Regions from separate parts of the Sphingopyxis sp. USTB-05 genome, predicted to be linked through region 2. Evidence: predicted binding sites of a transcription regulator. Region 2 holds the regulator's gene; each other region holds the start of a gene.

Region 1 (6,040 bases), 1.4 Mb from region 2:
CGACCAGCATCCCGACGTCCGCCGCATGTTGTGGCGGATGCGCGCCCAGACAGAGGCAGCGCGCGCACTCACCTATTACGCGGCAGCCCAGATCGATTTCGGCAAGCTCGGCGACGAAGCCGCCGCGATGCGCGCCGACGTGCTGATCCCGCTGGTAAAGGCGCATGCGACCGACATCGGCTGCGAGGTCGCCAGCCTTGGCGTGCAGGTCCATGGCGGCATGGGCTTCATCGAGGAAACCGGCGCCGCGCAGCATTATCGCGACGCGCGCATCGCCCCGATCTATGAAGGCACCAACGGCATTCAGGCCGCCGATCTCGTCGGACGCAAGCTCGGCATGGCGGGCGGCGATCTCGTCCGCGGCCTGATCGACGATATCGCAGCGGGTGCGGCCGATTTCCCCGAATTGCAGCAGTTGGTCGATGCCTGCCGCGCGGTCACCGACTGGATGATCGGGGCCAACACCGGCGACCGGCTTGCCGGCAGCTATCCCTATCTCACCATGCTCGCCACGGCGACCTGCGGCTGGCTGATGGCGATCCAGCACAAGGCGGCGCGCGCGGCACTCGATGAGGGCAGCGGCGACCGCGCCTTCCTTGAAGGCAAGATCGCCTCGACACGCTTTTACCTGCAACAGATCGTCCCCACGGCAACGGGTCTTGCGGCCTCGGCGCTGGCCGGCGACGCCGCGCTCGAACCGCTGCCGGCGATCGCCTGAAACCTCTGGAATCCTGCGCCTCGCGCCCCGGCTCGGGACGCAGGATTTTGTTCATAATTAACGCGATGATAACCATCTGGAGCTAGACGCGACCGGCAATTGCTGGAGACGTGCGTGCCCATCCCGGTCAAAAGTCTGATCATCAGCTGGCGAACCATCGCGCTCTCGCTGCTGCTCAGCGTGATCGTCGGCTTTTCGGCGATCGGTGAGCCGGTGGACCGCGTGATCGAGGCCGCAATCGGGCGCGCCGCGTGGCGCCCCGTATCGGGCGACACCGTCATCGTCGGCGTCGACGACAAGACTCTGCAGTCATTGCAGGATCAGGAATTCTCGGTCGCGAACCATGCGCGGCTCATCCGGGCCGTCGACGACGCCGGTGCGAAACGCCTGTTCATCGACTTTTCCTATTATCGCCGCCTGACGCATCCCGACTATTCCAAGGTCGCGGCCGCCGTTCGCCGGATGGACGACCGGGTCGTTCTGGCCGTGCCGGCTGCAAAAATGACCGGATCCGACGTAAAAGTCAGCTATTGGCCGTCGCAGGCGATGGGCGACCGGGCCGTGCGGGCCTGCATCTGCTGGGAATATGAATTCTGGCAGGTCTGGCGCGTTCCCCTTGCGGTCATCGCCGACGGCCGCCATCTGCCGAGCTTCGCGGCGTTGCTCGCGGATCGCCCGCTGGACAAGCCCGGGCTGTTCCTGCTCGATTTTTCCTACGATACCTCGACCATCACCGAATATAGCGCGATCGACGTGTTGAACGGCCGCGTGGGGCGCCAGCAGCTCGCCGGTAAATATGTCATTTTTGCTCCCACCAACGCCTCCTCATCGGATCAGCACTTCCTGCCCGGGCACGAAAAACTGCCGGGAGCTTACATCCATCTGATCGCCGGCGAAGCGCTGAAGCGTGGCAATCCCGTCAACATCGGATTTTTCCCGGGCCTTGCCCTCACCTTTGCAATCCTGCTTGGCGCCCTCGCGGTCCGGCGCGGCCGGTGGTTCGCTTGGGCGGCGTTTGTGACGACGTCCGCGCTGATCGCTGCCAAGATATTCCTCGGCCTCTCGCTCGTCTCGACCCAGATCGGCGCTGCGTGCTTCCTTATCGCCGCGCTTAGCGCAAACGTCTCGCGTACCCGCCGCCGCGCGTCGGCACAGCGCGAAAACCCCGTCTCGGGCCTGCCCAATTTCGAGGCGCTGCGCTCGCAGGCCGCTTTCGGCAGCGCCACCGTCGTCGCCGCCAAGGTCGTCAATTTCGAAGATCTCGCCGCCTTCATCCCGGGCGACGGGATCGGCAAGCTCGTCGAACAGGTCACGCGCCGCCTCCAGCTCGCGTCGCAGGGCACGACGCTCCATCACGATCTCGACGGCACCTTCGCCTGGCTCGTCCCCTATTATCAGCACAGCCAGATCGAGGGGCAGCTCGCGGGCCTTGCCGCGCTGTTCAACGCACCGCTCACGATTGGCGAATTGCGCGTCGACGTCGCGATCGCCTTCGGGGTCAACGACGAGTTTGAGGGATCGAACGCGCAGCGCCTCGCCGCCGCGCTCGTCGCCGCCGAACGCGCGATCCGCACGCGCTCGCTGTGGACCAAATATACGTCGCGTCAGAAAGAGGATGCCGGCTGGCAGCTCAGCTTCCACTCGCAGCTCGAGGACGCACTCACCGGCGGCGACATCTGGGTCGCCTTCCAGCCGCAATTTGAAATCGCGACGAACCGGCTCGTCGGCGTCGAGGCGCTCGCGCGCTGGACGCATCCGACGCGCGGCCCGATCCCGCCCGACGAATTCATCGTGCAGGCCGAAAAGAGCCAGGACATCTATCGCCTCACCCTGTTCGTGATGGATCAGGCGATCCGTTCGGCGGCGCAGCTTCGCGAGCGCGGCATCCATATCAACATGTCGGTTAACCTGTCGGCGAGCCTGCTCGACCACAGCGACCTCGTCGGCACGATCCGCGTGATGCTCACCGCGCACCATTTGCCGCCCGAAATATTGACGGTCGAAATCACAGAAACGGCGCAGATCGAAAACAGCCGCCAGGCGCGCCATACACTCGCGCAGCTTCGCCGCACCGGCATCCGCCTGTCGATCGACGATTATGGTACCGGTCAGTCAAACCTCGAATATCTCACCGAGATCGAAGCCGACGAAATCAAGATCGACAAGCGATTCGTCATGACCATGCGCGATTCGCAGCGGAACCTCGAAGTCGTCAAATCGACGATCGATCTTGCGCACCGTCTCGGGGCCGTCGCGGTCGCTGAAGGCATCGAAGATGCCGAAACCGTGACGCTGCTCGCCAATCTCGGCTGCGATGTCGGTCAAGGCTATCATCTTGGAAAACCTCAACTGTTTTCCGAACTGACCGCGACGCTAAGCGCCTCCCCCCAGAACCGCACAGCATAACTGCCAAAATGGCGGTAATCATGTTGGTTAAGACTCGATTTACCATATCGATTAAGGTATATGCTCCGTTAACTGTTCGTCGTGGGCAGTGCCAACAGGAGATCTGACATGGGTTGGTTCTGGAGATTTCTCGGCGGCGGCGGCACCGGTAACGGTGGCGGCGAAGCGTAAGCCAGAAACGAGATAAAAAAGGGTCCCGGACATTTCCGGGGCCCTTTTTCTTTGCCCGGAACACGCGCGCGACCGTGCGCTGAATACGACCCGATCGATGCATTTCCTGCGGCGCGAGCGGCATGCCCGCTGCCCCGCTTGTCCGGGCTCGCGGCCGCAAAAAAATTTGCCCTTTCGGACGGCCGGCACCGATCCGCGCGCAAAGCCGCGGAATGCCTTGCCCTCACCGCCCGGCACGTCCATCAGCGTCGACGAGACGAATCAAATTATCGACGAGTTGAGTCCCCGTTCTGTCATTTACCGTCTTGCATCGTCGCGCCGACGTGGCACTATAGGTGGTGGGTCAACCACGGGGGCACCCCAATAAATTGTATCAGGCTGCAAGTGGCGGATTTCCGTCGTCCATCCCATATGGACACGGGAAAACCCTTCATGCGGCCAAAATAAGTGCCCACGGGACAGGTTTAGATGCTAGGATCGGGGCTTCGCCCTGAGTCGAACAAGACAGGAACAAAGCGCACCGGGTGCGCGTTCAAATCGGGGGCGAGTAAGATGGATTTTCGGGAAACGGAACGGGTGGAGACGAGCGACGTGGCGACGATGGAACTGGCAAAGAATGACGCTCCGGCAGCGCCCGAATCGACCGGCGAATCGCTTGCCGATGCGGCGCCCGCGGCCAAGCTCAACGACAGCAGCGAGCCCAAGGTCCACGCGCGTCGATTCGACATCGTGACCGATCGCAGCCGCGACGCGCTGCTCACCGACTTCGGCAAGGAAACGCTCGAGGACCGCTATCTCCTGCCCGGCGAATCATATCAGGATCTCTTCGCGCGCGTGGCCGACGCCTATGCCGACGATCAGGATCACGCCCAGCGCCTGTACGACTATATCTCGAAGCTGTGGTTCATGCCCGCGACCCCCGTCCTCTCGAACGGCGGCACCGGCCGCGGCCTGCCGATCAGCTGCTATCTGAACTCGGTCGACGACAGCCTTGAGGGGATCGTCGGCACGTGGAACGAGAATGTCTGGCTCGCCAGCCGCGGCGGCGGCATCGGCACCTATTGGGGCGCGGTGCGTGGCATCGGCGAACCCGTCGGCCTCAACGGCAAGACCAGCGGCATCATTCCCTTCGTCCGCGTGATGGACAGCCTGACCCTCGCGATCAGCCAGGGCTCGCTCCGCCGCGGTTCGGCCGCCTGCTATCTCGACATCTCGCACCCCGAGATCGAGGAGTTTCTGGAGGTCCGCAAACCCTCGGGCGACTTCAACCGCAAGGCGCTGAACCTCCACCACGGCGTCCTCATCACCGACGAGTTCATGGAAGCCGTCCGCGACGGCGCCGAATTCAACCTCCGCAGCCCGAAGGACCAGAGCGTCCGCGGCACCGTCGACGCGCGCGGCCTGTTCCAGAAGCTCGTCGAAACGCGCCTCGCAACGGGCGAGCCCTACATCATCTTCATCGACCAGGTGAACCGCATGATGCCCAAGCATCATCGCGACCTGGGGCTCAAGGTCACCACCTCGAACCTCTGCTCGGAAATCACGCTGCCGACCGGCCGCGACCATCTGGGTCAGGATCGTACCGCGGTCTGCTGCCTCTCGTCGCTCAACCTCGAAACCTGGGACGAGTGGAACGGCGACAAGCGTTTCATCGAAGACGTGATGCGCATGCTCGACAATGTCCTTCAGGACTATATCGACCGCGCCCCGCCCGAAATGGCGCGCGCCAAATATAGCGCCAGCCGCGAACGCTCGGTCGGCCTTGGCGTCATGGGCTTCCACAGCTTCCTGCAGGCGCGCGGCCTGCCGTTCGAGGGCGCGATGGCGAAATCGTCGAACCTGCGCGTCTTCAAGCATATCCGCGCGCAGGTCGATCAGGCGTCGATGCTGCTCGCGAACGAGCGCGGCCCCTGCCCCGACGCCGCCGATCAGGGCGTGATGGAACGTTTCAGCTGCAAGATGGCGATCGCGCCGACCGCGTCGATCAGCATCATCTGCGGCGGCACCAGCGCGTGCATCGAACCGATCCCCGCGAACATCTACACCCACAAGACGCTCTCGGGCAGCTTCTCGATCCGCAACCCGCACCTCGAGGCGCTCCTCGTCGACAAGGCGAAGAACAGCGACGCGGTGTGGAACTCGATCCTCGAACGCGGCGGCAGCGTCCAGCACCTCGACTTCCTGACGCAGGACGAGAAGGACTGCTACAAGACCAGCTTCGAGATCGACCAGCGCTGGCTGCTCGAACTCTCGGCCGACCGCACGCCCTATATCGATCAGGCGCAGTCGCTGAACCTGTTCATCCCCGCCGACGTCGAGAAATGGGATCTGCTCATGCTCCACTATCGCGCGTGGGAACTCGGCATCAAATCGCTCTATTATCTCCGCTCGAAATCGGTGCAGCGCGCCGGCTTCGCGGGCGGGGTCGAGGCCGACAACACGCCCGAGGCCGCAAAGTTCGAACTCTCGGCCGAGAGCACCGATTACGACGAGTGCCTCGCCTGCCAGTGACGCTCCCGCCGCGTGAACCCCGGCGAAAGCCGGGGCCCAGCGCGCGGTAACGCAACATAGAATGGGCCCCCGGCTTTCGCCGGGGAGCACAACAAAAGATCAGACCCGAGGATAGCCGCTATGCCGTTGTTAGAAGCCCGCAAGACCTACAAGCCCTTCGAATATCCGTGGGCCTATGATTTCTGGAAACGCCAGCAGCAGATCCACTGGGTTCCCGAGGAAGTGCCGCTGGGC
Region 2 (6,040 bases):
TATGACCGCGGCGATCATGATCTTGTCGGCGATCGGATCGAGAAACGCACCGAGCCGCGACACTATCCCGCGTGAGCGTGCAACATAGCCGTCAAAATAATCTGTAATGCCCATCAGGCAATAGAGGCCGAAAGCGAGCGCATAGTCGATCGGTTTGGGCTGAGCCGACCCTTCGACCACTCCCGGCCACAACAGGAAAAGCAGAATGGGCACCGCAAGGATGCGCGACAATGTCAGGATGTTCGGTAGGCTCAGCATGATCCCTGTCGGCGTGTCCGTTCGAAAATGGGGCCCAAAATCGGCTTTGACCCGGCAAGCCCTAACCGATAAGTCGCCCGTGCGACAACAATATTGCCTCCGGAAAAATCGGACGGCATCGGCGTGGTCGGGATGTCGGGTGATAAAAGTGGATTTTCAATGACCGGTTCTTTTGCGCTGATGAAGCAACGCCGGTTCCTGCCCCTTTTCGCGACGCAGTTTCTCAACGCCTTCAACGACAATTTCTACAAGATGGCGATGGTGATCCTCGTCACCTTTACCATCTACAAGGATCCGGCGACCGAGGCATGGTTCAACGCCCTCGCGGGCGGTCTTTTCATTTTGCCTTTCTTCCTTTTTTCGGCGCTTGCGGGGCAACTTGCCGACAGCACCGACAAGACGCGGATGATCCGCCTGATCAAGACCGCCGAGATTTTCATCATGATTATTGGCGCGATCGGAATCTGGTTCCACCTCGTGCCGGTCATGCTCCTCGCGCTGTTCGCGATGGGAATGCATTCGACCTTCTTCGGCCCGATCAAATATGCGATTCTGCCGCAGCATCTGGAGGAGGACGAGGTTCTTGCCGGGACTGGCTGGGTCGAGGCGGGAACCTATATCGCGATCCTCGGCGGTACGATCGTCGGCGGGCTGACTCCTCCGCATTTCGCCATACCCGGGATCATCGTCGTCGCCGTGATCGGCCGCCTGACCGCGAACTATGTCCCCGCCGCACCTCCCGAAAAGGACGCCGAGGGGCTGGTCATCGATCATAATGTGTTTCGATCGTCCTGGCAGTTGGTCAACGGCACGATGCATATCCCGCGGCTTTTCCTCGCGATCATTTCGATCAGCTTCTTTTGGGCGATCGGCGCAATTCTCGCCGCACAATTTCCACCGCTGGTCAAAAATGCGCTGGGCGCCGACAAGACCGTCGCAACGCTGTTCACCGCCATCTTCTCGGTCGGCGTCGCGATCGGATCGATCGTCGTCAACCGCTTGCTGAAAGGCCATGTTTCGGCGCGTTATTCGCCGGGATCGGTGATCGTCATGGGGCTGTTCGTGCTCGACCTGTGGTGGAATGTGCGGGGATGGGAGCATATCGGTACCGGCCTGATGGGCTGGCGCGAATTCTTGTCGCTGACCGCTGGCGACCGCATCATCCTCGACCTGCTCGGCATCGCAATCGCGGGCGGCATGTTCGTCGTGCCGCTTTACGCTTTCCTGACGACGACCGTCCCCAAATCGCAGACGGCGCGTACCGTCGCCGCGAACAATATCGTCAATTCGGGTTTCATGGTCGCCGCGACGCTGCTCCTTAGCGTGCTGATCGGCCTCGGCCTGACCATCGACGACACTTTGCTGATGGTCGCCGCCATGTGCGTCGGCTCGGCAGCGCTGGCCTGGCGCCTGCACAAGGCGTGCGACTAAGGCTCCCTCGGCCGGTTTGGGATGGGGAGCGGGCGTTAGCTTCAGTCGATGATCGGCGGTTGGTCGATTACCGCGTGGTGAGCCCAACAGTGGAGTGGTATCCGTTCCAGCACACATGCTTCCGCAAGCTCTGAGATCTGATTCTTACCAAACCAGTAAGAGACATTTCCGTCCGTTCTCACTTCCTTGTAGATTGGGACGATCATCACTTCATCGAATAACGCCTCAATCTCGGCTTGGTGAGCAGGCTTGATGCGAACCCGCGCTCCAATCGCCCGCTCCGAGGGCTTCCTATCCGTCGATCCGCGCATTTCTGAACGCTACCGCCTTGATTGCATGTCCGCAATCGGTCGTTACCCGAACTTCGTCATCCCGGGCTTGACCCGGGATCTCGCTTTTCTTGCGCATCGACCGGCCCCCACATCCTCGTCACCCCGGATCAAGTCCGGGGTGACGAGGATGTGGAGGGCAGCAACCGGTCGCAATCGGCCGTCCAAACTCCGCGCTATCTCCTTGCCTTTCCCGCCCCGCATTGCTTCGATCCCAGGCGATGACACTCAAACCGACTCACTTGGACGAAACGGGCGCCGCGCACATGGTCGATGTCGGCGCAAAATCCGCAACGCAGCGCCGCGCAGTCGCCGGCGGGCGCATCGCAATGTCTGCCGCGGCGCTCGAAGCGATCCGCAGCGGCAATGCTCCGAAAGGCGATGTGCTCTCGACCGCGCGGATCGCCGGGATCATGGCCGCGAAACGCACCGCCGACCTGATCCCGCTTTGCCACCCACTCGCGCTGACCAAGGTCGGCGTCGATTTTACGTGGGAAGACAGTGGTATCGCAGTCATAGCTGTCGCTCAAACGAACGGCCCGACGGGGGTCGAGATGGAGGCGCTAACCGCCGCCTCGGTCGCGCTACTCACGCTCTACGACATGGCAAAGGCGCTCGACCGCGCGATGGTCCTCGGCGATATCCGCCTGCTCGAAAAGAGCGGGGGCCGCTCGGGCGACTGGCGCGCCGAATGAGCGCGCTGCTTCCCGTCGAGGAAGCGCAGGCCCGGCTGCTCGCGTTGCGCGCACCGCTTGGCGATGAAAATATCGCCTTTTCCGAGTCGCTTGGTCGCTATCTTTCGCGTGATGTGACGGCCCAGCGCGATCAGCCCGCCGCAGCGCTATCGGCGATGGACGGCTATGCGATCAGGTTCGGCGACCTTCCGGGTCCGTGGGCCGTCATCGGGGAAACCGCCGCGGGCGCTGCGCCCGACCAGGCGGTCGGGCCCGGCGAAGCGATGCGGATATTCACCGGCGCGATGGTTCCTGCCGGCGCCGACACGGTGATCGTTCAGGAAGATGTCGCGCGTGAAGGCGATACTCTGCGGCTGACCGGTGACGGCCCCGGCACGCGCGGGCGCCATATCCGGTCGCAAGCCGCCGATTTCGCAGCCGGCGACTGCCTGCTCCCCGCAGGTACCCGCCTGACCCCCGGCGCGATCGCTGCTGCGGCAATGAGCGGCGCGAGCGAACTCGCGGTGGGCCGGCGCGCGCGGGTCGCGATCCTCACCACCGGCGACGAACTCGTCCAGCCCGGACGCCCGTTGACACCAGGGCAGATCCCCGACAGCAACGGCGTGATGCTCGCGGCGATGCTGGCGGGCGAGGTCGAGGATATGGTTCTTCCGCATCACGTCCGCGACGACCGCGAAACCCTTGCGAAGATTCTCAAGGAGTTGGCGCGACGTCACGACGTCATCGTGACCGTCGGCGGTGCGTCGGTTGGCGATCACGACCATGTACGCGGCGCGCTGGACGATGCCGGCGGGCAGCTCGATTTCTGGAAGATCGCGATGCGTCCCGGCAAGCCGCTGATCGCCGGAACGCTCGGCGACGCAATCCTGCTCGGCCTGCCGGGCAACCCCTCGTCGGCCTTCGTCACGGCTACGCTGTTCCTCTTGCCTCTCGTCCGCCACCTTGCGGGCGCGGGCGCGCCTCTGCCGCCTGTCCATCGGGCGCCGTTAGCCGCTCCCCTCGCCGAAGGCGGTACGCGCCGCGACTATCTTCGCGCGCGACTCGAAAGCGGTCGCCTGACGCCAATGATCGGGCAGGAGAGCGGCCGCACCCTGCCCCTTGCCTCGGCGAACGCGCTGCTGATCCGCGATATCGGCGCGCCCCCACGCAATGTGGGCGACATCGCGGATTATCTTGTCATCGCTTGACAAGTTCCGCTTTGTTCCACTATCGTTCTCAATATGTCCGGAATTGGCATCATGGAGAACGACCGATGTTGACCGCGAAGCAGCATGAACTGCTCCACTTCATCCAGGAACGCCTCGATTCGAGCGGCATCTCGCCCTCGTTCGAGGAGATGAAGGAGGCGCTGGGCCTCAAATCGAAATCGGGTATACATCGACTGATAAGCGCCTTGGAAGAAAGGGGATTTCTCCGCCGTCTTCCAAATCGCGCCCGCGCTCTCGAAGTGCTCAAGGTGCCCGAAGCCGCGAAACCTGTCGTGCGTAACGATCGCGACAATATCGTCCCGCTCCGCAAGCCAGCCCCGGCGCTCAAGCCGATCGCTGCGAACGACGTTATCGAGATCCCGCTCCACGGCAAGATTGCTGCAGGCGTCCCGATCGAGGCGTTCGAGGATCACAACAACCTTGCCGTTCCCGCCGCGCTGCTCGGCTCGGGCGAACATTATGCACTCGAAGTATCGGGCGACTCGATGGTCGAAGCGGGGATTTTCGACGGCGACTATGCGCTGATCCAGAAAGCGAGCACCGCGCGCGAAGGTGACATCGTCGTTGCGCTCGTCGACGGGCAGGATGCGACGCTCAAATATTTCCGCCGTGAGGGGCAGATGATCCGTCTCGACCCGGCGAACGCGGCCTATGAACCGCAGCGCTATCCCGCCGAACGCGTCATCGTTCAGGGCCGCCTGTCGGGACTGCTTCGTCGTTACCACTAAGCTGCTGCGGCAGCCGCCAGGGATGGCCGTCGCCCGCCTTAAGCGTGGCGACGGCTTCGGGTACCTTGCCGAGGTAGATTGCAAGGCCGCCGCTGGTAGCGAGACTGTCGCGATCGATTGTCATCCAGCGCCCGGCGCACTCGCGCGGTAACCAGCGGTCACTGATAACGATATCGGCCGCGGCGCAGGCATCGGCCATATCTGCACCCTCGATCCGGTCGCGCCCGCGCGAGGCGAGAATGACATGACGCGCGGCCCCCTGCCCCTGGCTCCAGCGGCAGAAATCGCGATTGCATTCGACATGATCGAGGTCGGCCAGGCTCGCGAGCGGCATATCGGTCCCTGCGGCTTCCGCCATCGTGTCGCGAATATAGTCGCCCGACCGGTCGCGCAGCAGCGCATAGCTGCCATCGGGCAGCGCCGCGGCAATATGGCGGCCGTCGCCGGTGACGAGCAGATCGGGGCGCGGCTGAAAGAGCAATGTCGCCGCGCCGATCGCGAGCGGAACGAAGCCTGCCCGGCGCCAGCCCGTTTGCCAGAGCAAAACCCACAGCCCGCCAAAGACCGCGAGCGCGAAACCCCAGGGCGGAAAGCTTGGCAAGGTAGCGACGGCCCCGGGTGCATCGCTGACAACATACGCGAGCCCGAGCAGAAGGCGCAGCGCCTGCTCAGTCACCCACCACAAGGGCGCGCCAAGCCCGATGCAATCGAACAGCAGCGCAAGCGCCTCGAACGGCATGATGACAAAGGTCGTGAGCGGAATAGCCACCACATTGGCCATGGCCCCATAAACCCCCGCCTTATGGAAATGAAACAACGCAATCGGCGCCAGCGCGACTTCGACGACCAGTCCGGTGACCAAGAGCCCCGCGACAGCGCGCAAGGTTCGAAAAGGCCACGGTTCATCGCGGCGTGCCAGAAATGCGCGCATCGGGCGGCTTTCATGCAGCGCAATGATCGCGGTGATAGCCGCGAAGCTCAGTTGAAAGCTTGGACCCGCAAGCGATTCGGGGCGCCAGACCAGCACGATCAGCGCGCCCGCCGCAACCAGTCGCAGCGTCAGCGCTTCGCGTCCCATCAGGAACGCCACGAGCACGAGCAAGGCGGCGATGAACGACCGCAGCGTCGGCACCTCCGCCCCTGCGAGCAATGTATAGCCGCCGCCGGCCAGCGCCCCGGCAGCAGCGGCGAGGGGCAGGACATAGCCGGCGAGCGCCAGCCGCCGGCTCAACGCAAACAGGCGCAGGGTCAGGAACATCGCAAATCCGACGACCGCGGTCACATGCAGCCCGCTGATCGACAGGAGATGCGCCAACCCGCTGCGCCGCATCGCCTCCTCATCCGCCTCGCTGATCGCGCCGCGGTCGCCCGTTACCAGCGCGGCGGCAATG
Region 3 (6,040 bases), 710 kb from region 2:
CGGGGTTCGAGCGGGGAGTGCGGCCGATCGGCGACTGGTCGATGTCGATCACCTTGTCGCAATGTTCCAGCCCCTTCAGGCTGTCATGCGGCCCCGCGACCATGCGCGCACCGTTGAGGACGCGCGCCGCGCTGGCGTAAAGCGTGTCGATGATCAGGCTCGACTTGCCGCTGCCCGACAGGCCGGTGACGCAGGTGAAGGTGCCGAGCGGGATCTTGGCGGTGACATTCTGAAGATTGTTCGCGCGCGCCCCCTTGAGCACGAGGTCGAAGCCGTTGCCCTTGCGGCGATGCTTCGGCACTTCGATTTTCTTCGCGCCCGTGAGGTAAGCCGCGGTCAGGCTCTTCGTGTTCGCGAGCACCTCTTCGAGCGTCCCCTCGGCGACAATTTCGCCGCCGTGAAGTCCCGCGCCTGGGCCCATGTCGACGACATAATCGGCATGGCGGATCGCGTCCTCATCATGCTCGACCACGATGACGGTGTTGCCGAGGTCGCGGAGGCGCTTCAGCGTCGCGAGCAGCCGGTCGTTGTCGCGCTGATGGAGGCCGATGCTTGGTTCGTCGAGCACGTAGAGCACGCCCGACAGTCCGCTGCCGATTTGTGAGGCGAGGCGGATGCGCTGACTTTCGCCGCCTGACAGCGTGCCCGATGTGCGGTTGAGATTGAGATAGTCGAGCCCGACATTGTTGAGGAAACCAAGCCGCTCGTTGATCTCTTTAAGGATCGCCTTGGCGATCTGCCGCTGCGTGTCGTTCAGCTTTTCGTCGAGCGTGCTGAACCAGCCGAGCGCGTCGGCGACCGAGCGTTGCGCCGACATACTGATATTCTCGCCCGCGATCTTCACGGCGAGCGGTTCGGGGCGGAGGCGCGCGCCATTGCATGTCTCGCACGGATGCGGCGCCTGATATTTGCTCAGCTCCTCGCGCATCCACGCGCTTTCGGTCTGGAGCAGGCGGCGGTTCAGGTTTCCGATAACGCCCTCGAACGCCTTGTGCGTCGTATAAGTGCGCTTGCCGTCCTTAAAGGTCAGCTCGACGGGTTTGCCCCCGCTGCCATAGAGGATGATGAGCTGCACTTCGCCCGGCAGATCCTGCCACGGCGTCGTGAGGTCGAAACCATAAGCTTTGCCCAGGCTTTCGAGCACCTGCATATAATAGGGCGAGGGCGGGTTCGATTTCGCCCACGGTACGATTGCGCCCTTTTTCAGCGACAGCGCATGGTTCGGGACGACGAGGTCGGGATCGAATTCCTGACGCTCGCCAAGGCCGTCGCATGCGGGGCAGGCGCCTTGCGGCGCGTTGAAGCTGAACAGCCGTGGCTCGATCTCTGCGATCGTAAAGCCCGAGACTGGGCAGGCAAATTTCTCGGAGAAGATCAGCCGGTTCGCCGGGATGCCTGCGCCCTTCATAGCGCCGCCGGTATCCTCTTCCTCGCGCCCCGGGACCGGGCCGTCGGCAAGGTCGACATAGGCGAGCCCTTCCGCGAGCTTCAGTGCAGTCTCGAAGCTGTCGGCGAGCCGCGTGCCAAGACCCTCGCGCACGGCGACCCGGTCGACGACGACTTCAATGTCATGCTTGTACTTCTTGTCGAGCGCCGGCGCCTCGCCGATCTCGTAAAACTCGCCATCGATCCGAACGCGCGTGAAGCCGTCCTTCTGCCACTGCGCGAGTTCCTTCTTATACTCGCCCTTGCGGCCGCGCACGACGGGCGCGAGCAAATAGGCGCGCGTCCCCTCGGGCAATTCCATCACGCGATCGACCATCTGGCTGACCGTTTGTGCCGAAATCGGCTCGCCCGTCGCGGGCGAATAGGGAATGCCGACGCGCGCCCACAAGAGGCGCATATAGTCGTATATCTCGGTGACCGTCGCGACGGTCGAACGCGGGTTCCGGCTCGTCGTCTTCTGCTCGATGCTGATGGCCGGCGACAAGCCGTCGATATGTTCGACGTCGGGCTTTTGCATCATTTCAAGAAACTGGCGGGCGTAAGCCGACAGGCTCTCGACGTAGCGCCGTTGACCCTCGGCATAGATGGTGTCGAACGCGAGCGACGATTTTCCGCTGCCCGACAGGCCGGTGATGACGACCAGCGCATCGCGCGGCAGGTCGACGTCGACGCCCTTGAGATTATGCTCGCGCGCGCCGCGCACTTTAATGTGGGTGAGACTCATGGGAGAGGTATGTTCCAGATTTGTTCTAGGGGCGCAAGTGCGGTTTTGCACGGTTGATCCATAAATAGGGTGCGCCGCGCCGCGCTGCAATGCGGGACGCGGCCAGTACTCTTTCCACCAACATGCCAAAGAGTTCGACCAAACGTCATGCACTCGCTTGACCCATTTGCTCTGCGGGCGTCTCTGACGTTCAGAGATGGGGAGCAAGGAGACGTAGAATGAAGAAGATGTTATTGGGGGGCGCCACGCTGGCGATTGCGGCCGGCCTGGCAACCCCAACGGTCGCGCATGATGCGAAGCGTCCCGTATCGCTGGTCGCTATGGCCGACGAAGGGGCAGGCGCCGGCGAAGGCTCGCTCAAGGCGCTGACCTTTGGCAAATGGGGCGTCGACCTGGACGCGCGCGATCCGTCGGTGAAGCCCGGCGACGATTTTGATCGCTACGCCAACGGCGGCTGGTTCGCGCGTACCGAAATCCCGTCCGACCAGGCTTCCGCCGGTGTCGATTATGACGTGTACAACCTGACCCAGCGCCAACTGCGCGCCGTCGTGTCGGGCGCGCCCGCGACAAGCCAGGTCGGCGGGCTGTACCAGAGCTTCCTCGACGAGGCGCGAGTTGATGCGCTCGGCGCCAAGCCATTGTTGGCCGATATCGCTGCAGTTGCCGCGATCAAGGACAAGAGCGAAATGGCGCGCTTCATGGGCGGCACTCAGGGGACATTCGGCGCGACGATCGTCGGCGGCGGTCCCTATGCCGACACCGCTGATCCTACCGTCAACGTGCTCTGGCTGGGGCAGGGTGGCCTGGGACTTCCCGAGCGGGACTATTATCTGAACGATAGCTTCAAGGCGCAGCGTGATGCGTACCGCGCCTATATCGCGCGGACGATGAAGATGGCGGGCAATGCTGACGCCGAAAAGGCCGCCGACAACATCATGGCGTTCGAGACCGAGATTGCCAAGGTGAGCTGGGCAATCGCCGATCGCCGCGACATCGGCAAGATCAACAACCCCATGTCGTCGGACGAGCTTGCCGCATATGCGCCAGGGCTCGACTGGAAGGCCTGGTTCGAAGGATCCGGCATCGCGCCGCAAAAGCGCATCATCGTCAACGAAAACACCGCGATCCGGGACATTGCCGCGCTCTATGCCAAGACGCCGCTCGACACGATCAAGCTGTGGCAGCAATTCCACGTCGCCGACAATGCCGCGCCTTATCTGTCGAAGGCCTTCGTCGACAGCCGGTTTGAATATACCAAGGCACTGAGCGGGGTCGGCGAACTGCGTCCGCGCTGGAAGCGCGGCCTGACGCTTGTCGACGGCAGCCTTGGAGAACTGGTCGGCGAAACCTATTCCAAGCAATATTTCCCCGCGAGCGCCAAGGCGAAGATGGAGGTGCTGGTCACCAACCTGAAGCTCGCGATGGGCGACCGCATCCGGAACAATAGCTGGATGGCACCTGCGACGAAGGAAGCGGCGCTGGCGAAGCTCGCGAAGATGGACGTGATGGTCGGTTATCCCGACAAATGGCGCGACTATTCAGAGCTGAAGATCGATCCCGCCGATCTTTACGGCAATGTGAAGCGCAGCGCGGCATTCGAATATGCCTATGCACTGTCGGACCTGAACAAACCCGTGGACCGCAAGAAATGGTCGATGAACCCCCAGGAAGTGAACGCCTATAACGGCGGCCTCGAGAATAAGATCGTGTTCCCGGCCGGCATCCTGCAGGCGCCCTATTTCAGCGAAAGCGTCGACGATGCGGTCAATTATGGCGCGATCGGCGCAGTGATCGGTCATGAGATCACCCACGGCTTTGACGATCAGGGGCGCAAGATCGACGCCGAGGGCGCGGTGCGCGATTGGTGGACGCCGGAGGACGCAGCGCGATTTGATGCGCAGGCCAAGGCGTTCGGCGCGCAATATGCGACCTATGAAGCCGCCCCGGGCTCGTTCATCAATCCGGACCTGACGATGGGCGAGAATATCGCCGACCTGGCGGGGCTGGAGGTCTCCTATGACGCCTATCGTCGTTCGCTCGGGGGCAAGCCCGCGCCCGTGATTGACGGCCTGACCGGCGACCAGCGCTTTTTCCTAGCCTTTGCGCAGGCATGGCGGACGAAGCAGCGGGAGGATGCGATCAAGCAACAGGTCGCGAGCGATCCGCACAGCCCCGCACGCTGGCGCATTATCGGGCCGTTGCGCAACGTCGATGCGTGGTACAAGGCATTCAGCGTCGCCGCGGGCGCCAAATATTATCTGAAGCCCGAGGAACGCACACGGATCTGGTAGTCCTGAGACCCCTTTCTCAGGACTGGGCGGGGGCGGCTTCGCGCCGTCCCCGTACCGCCATCACCGCCAGCGACATCGCGGCACCGATAATGACGAACAGCGCGGGAAAGCCGCCGAGAACCGACATCATGCGGATGCCGTCGATGCCTCCGCCGGCAACCAGCACGATTGCGACGAGCCCGACCGTGATGCCCCACACTGCCTGAACCCAAAGCGGCGCTTCGGGCGCGTCGGGCGTAATGCCGCGTGTCGACAGCGCGCTCATCGCCGACACATTGGCGTCGGCGCCGGCGACATAGGACAGAAAGATCGCGAACAGCACGATCCCGGCAACCACCGGACCGCCGCCGAGCGCGCTGAACAGCCGGAACAGCACCGGGTCGGGGCCTTGCGCGGTCAGGATGGCGTATAGGCTGGCGCCGCTTTGTTGGTCGAACGCGATCGTCGCTCCGGCGATGGCGGTCATCCACACTGCGCCGAACAGCGACGGCAGGATCAGATTATAGAGGATGAAGGCGCGCACGCTGTATCCGACCGCAAGGCGGCCGAGGAACAGTGCGGTCACTGGCGCCCAAGCAAACCAGTTCGCCCAGTTGAAGATCGTCCATTGCCGGTGCCAGCCGGTATCGACATCGAGGCCGAGGTTACGCGGGACGAAGGTCTGGAAGTAGTCGAAAGTGCCGCGTAGCGAGAGGTCGAACATATCGGCCGTGGGACCTGCGAGCAGGACGAAGGCAATAATTAGGAAGAAAATCCAAGTATTTAGCACCGAAAGGCCGGCGATGCCCTTTTGCAGTCCGGTCGCGGCGGAGAGCAGGAAGCTGCCGACGATCGCCGCTGCGATACCCCAGCGGAGGGCCGTTCCGCCGTCAAAGCCGCCGATCCCCTCGATCCCGCCCGCAATCGCGAGCAGTCCGGCGCCCAGTGATGCCGCCATCCCGGCGACCAGCGCATAGAGGCAGATGATGTCGATCCCCGTTCCGACCGGGCCGTGGGCGCGTTGGCCGAGCAGGGGAACGAAAAGCGATGACAGGCTGAACGGCTCGCGGCGGTTGTAATAGACGAGCGCGAAGGCAAGCCCAGCGACCGTGTAGATTGCGTAGGGCGTCAGCGTCCAATGGAGGAACATCGTCGACATGGCGAAGGTCGCGGCGGCGTCGCTGCCGGGCTGTAGCCCGAGCATCGCAGGCGGATCGTTGAGATGGAACAGCGGCTCGGCCGCGCCCCAGAAGAGGATGCCGGTAGCGATCGTCGTGCAAAGCGTGACGGCGAACCAGCGCCAGCGCGTCAATATGGGTTTCGCGCCCGGCCCGCCGATGACCCGTCCGCCCAGCGGGGACAGCGCGATGCCGGCGAGGAGCGCCAGAAAGCAGATCCCCGCCCAGGCGAAAAGCGGCGAAAAATTCAGCAATATCCAATCGTTGATCGCCGTTTCGGCCGAAACCACGGCTGCACCTTGCCACAGGCTGAGGATGACGGCGGCGAGAAGCACCGCGAGCGGCGTGAAAAATACCGGGCGATTGAGGGGATGCTTCGGTGACGCTGGCAAATGATCGGCCGATCGGACATGAAGGGAATG

What was found. Region 2 encodes LexA, which represses DNA repair genes until DNA is damaged. Its sites were predicted from a motif close to GTTCCNCNCTTGTTCT; they were not measured.
Region 1: KEC45_RS14900 (ribonucleoside-diphosphate reductase subunit alpha) is a predicted target of LexA. The motif match lies at 3,792-3,807, and genes of this name have one in related genera.
Region 3: uvrA (excinuclease ABC subunit UvrA) is a predicted target of LexA. The motif match lies at 2,182-2,197, and genes of this name have one in related genera.

Annotation. Positions count from the first base shown of each region.
Region 1 covers NZ_CP084712.1:3,204,504-3,210,543, forward strand. Annotated here, with positions in the region: gene KEC45_RS14890 (acyl-CoA dehydrogenase) at 1-718, shown strand, start outside; gene KEC45_RS14895 (EAL domain-containing protein) at 833-3,124, shown strand; gene KEC45_RS14900 (ribonucleoside-diphosphate reductase subunit alpha) at 3,848-5,806, shown strand; gene KEC45_RS14905 (ribonucleotide-diphosphate reductase subunit beta) at 5,927-6,040, shown strand, end outside.
Region 2 covers NZ_CP084712.1:1,842,727-1,848,766, reverse strand. Annotated here, with positions in the region: gene pgsA (CDP-diacylglycerol--glycerol-3-phosphate 3-phosphatidyltransferase) at 1-258, opposite strand, end outside; gene KEC45_RS08310 (MFS transporter) at 418-1,689, shown strand; gene moaC (cyclic pyranopterin monophosphate synthase MoaC) at 2,240-2,713, shown strand; gene glp (gephyrin-like molybdotransferase Glp) at 2,710-3,900, shown strand; gene lexA (transcriptional repressor LexA) at 3,966-4,649, shown strand; gene KEC45_RS08290 (ComEC/Rec2 family competence protein) at 4,603-6,040, opposite strand, start outside.
Region 3 covers NZ_CP084712.1:2,551,621-2,557,660, reverse strand. Annotated here, with positions in the region: gene uvrA (excinuclease ABC subunit UvrA) at 1-2,170, opposite strand, end outside; gene KEC45_RS11815 (M13 family metallopeptidase) at 2,389-4,461, shown strand; gene KEC45_RS11810 (BCCT family transporter) at 4,478-5,953, opposite strand.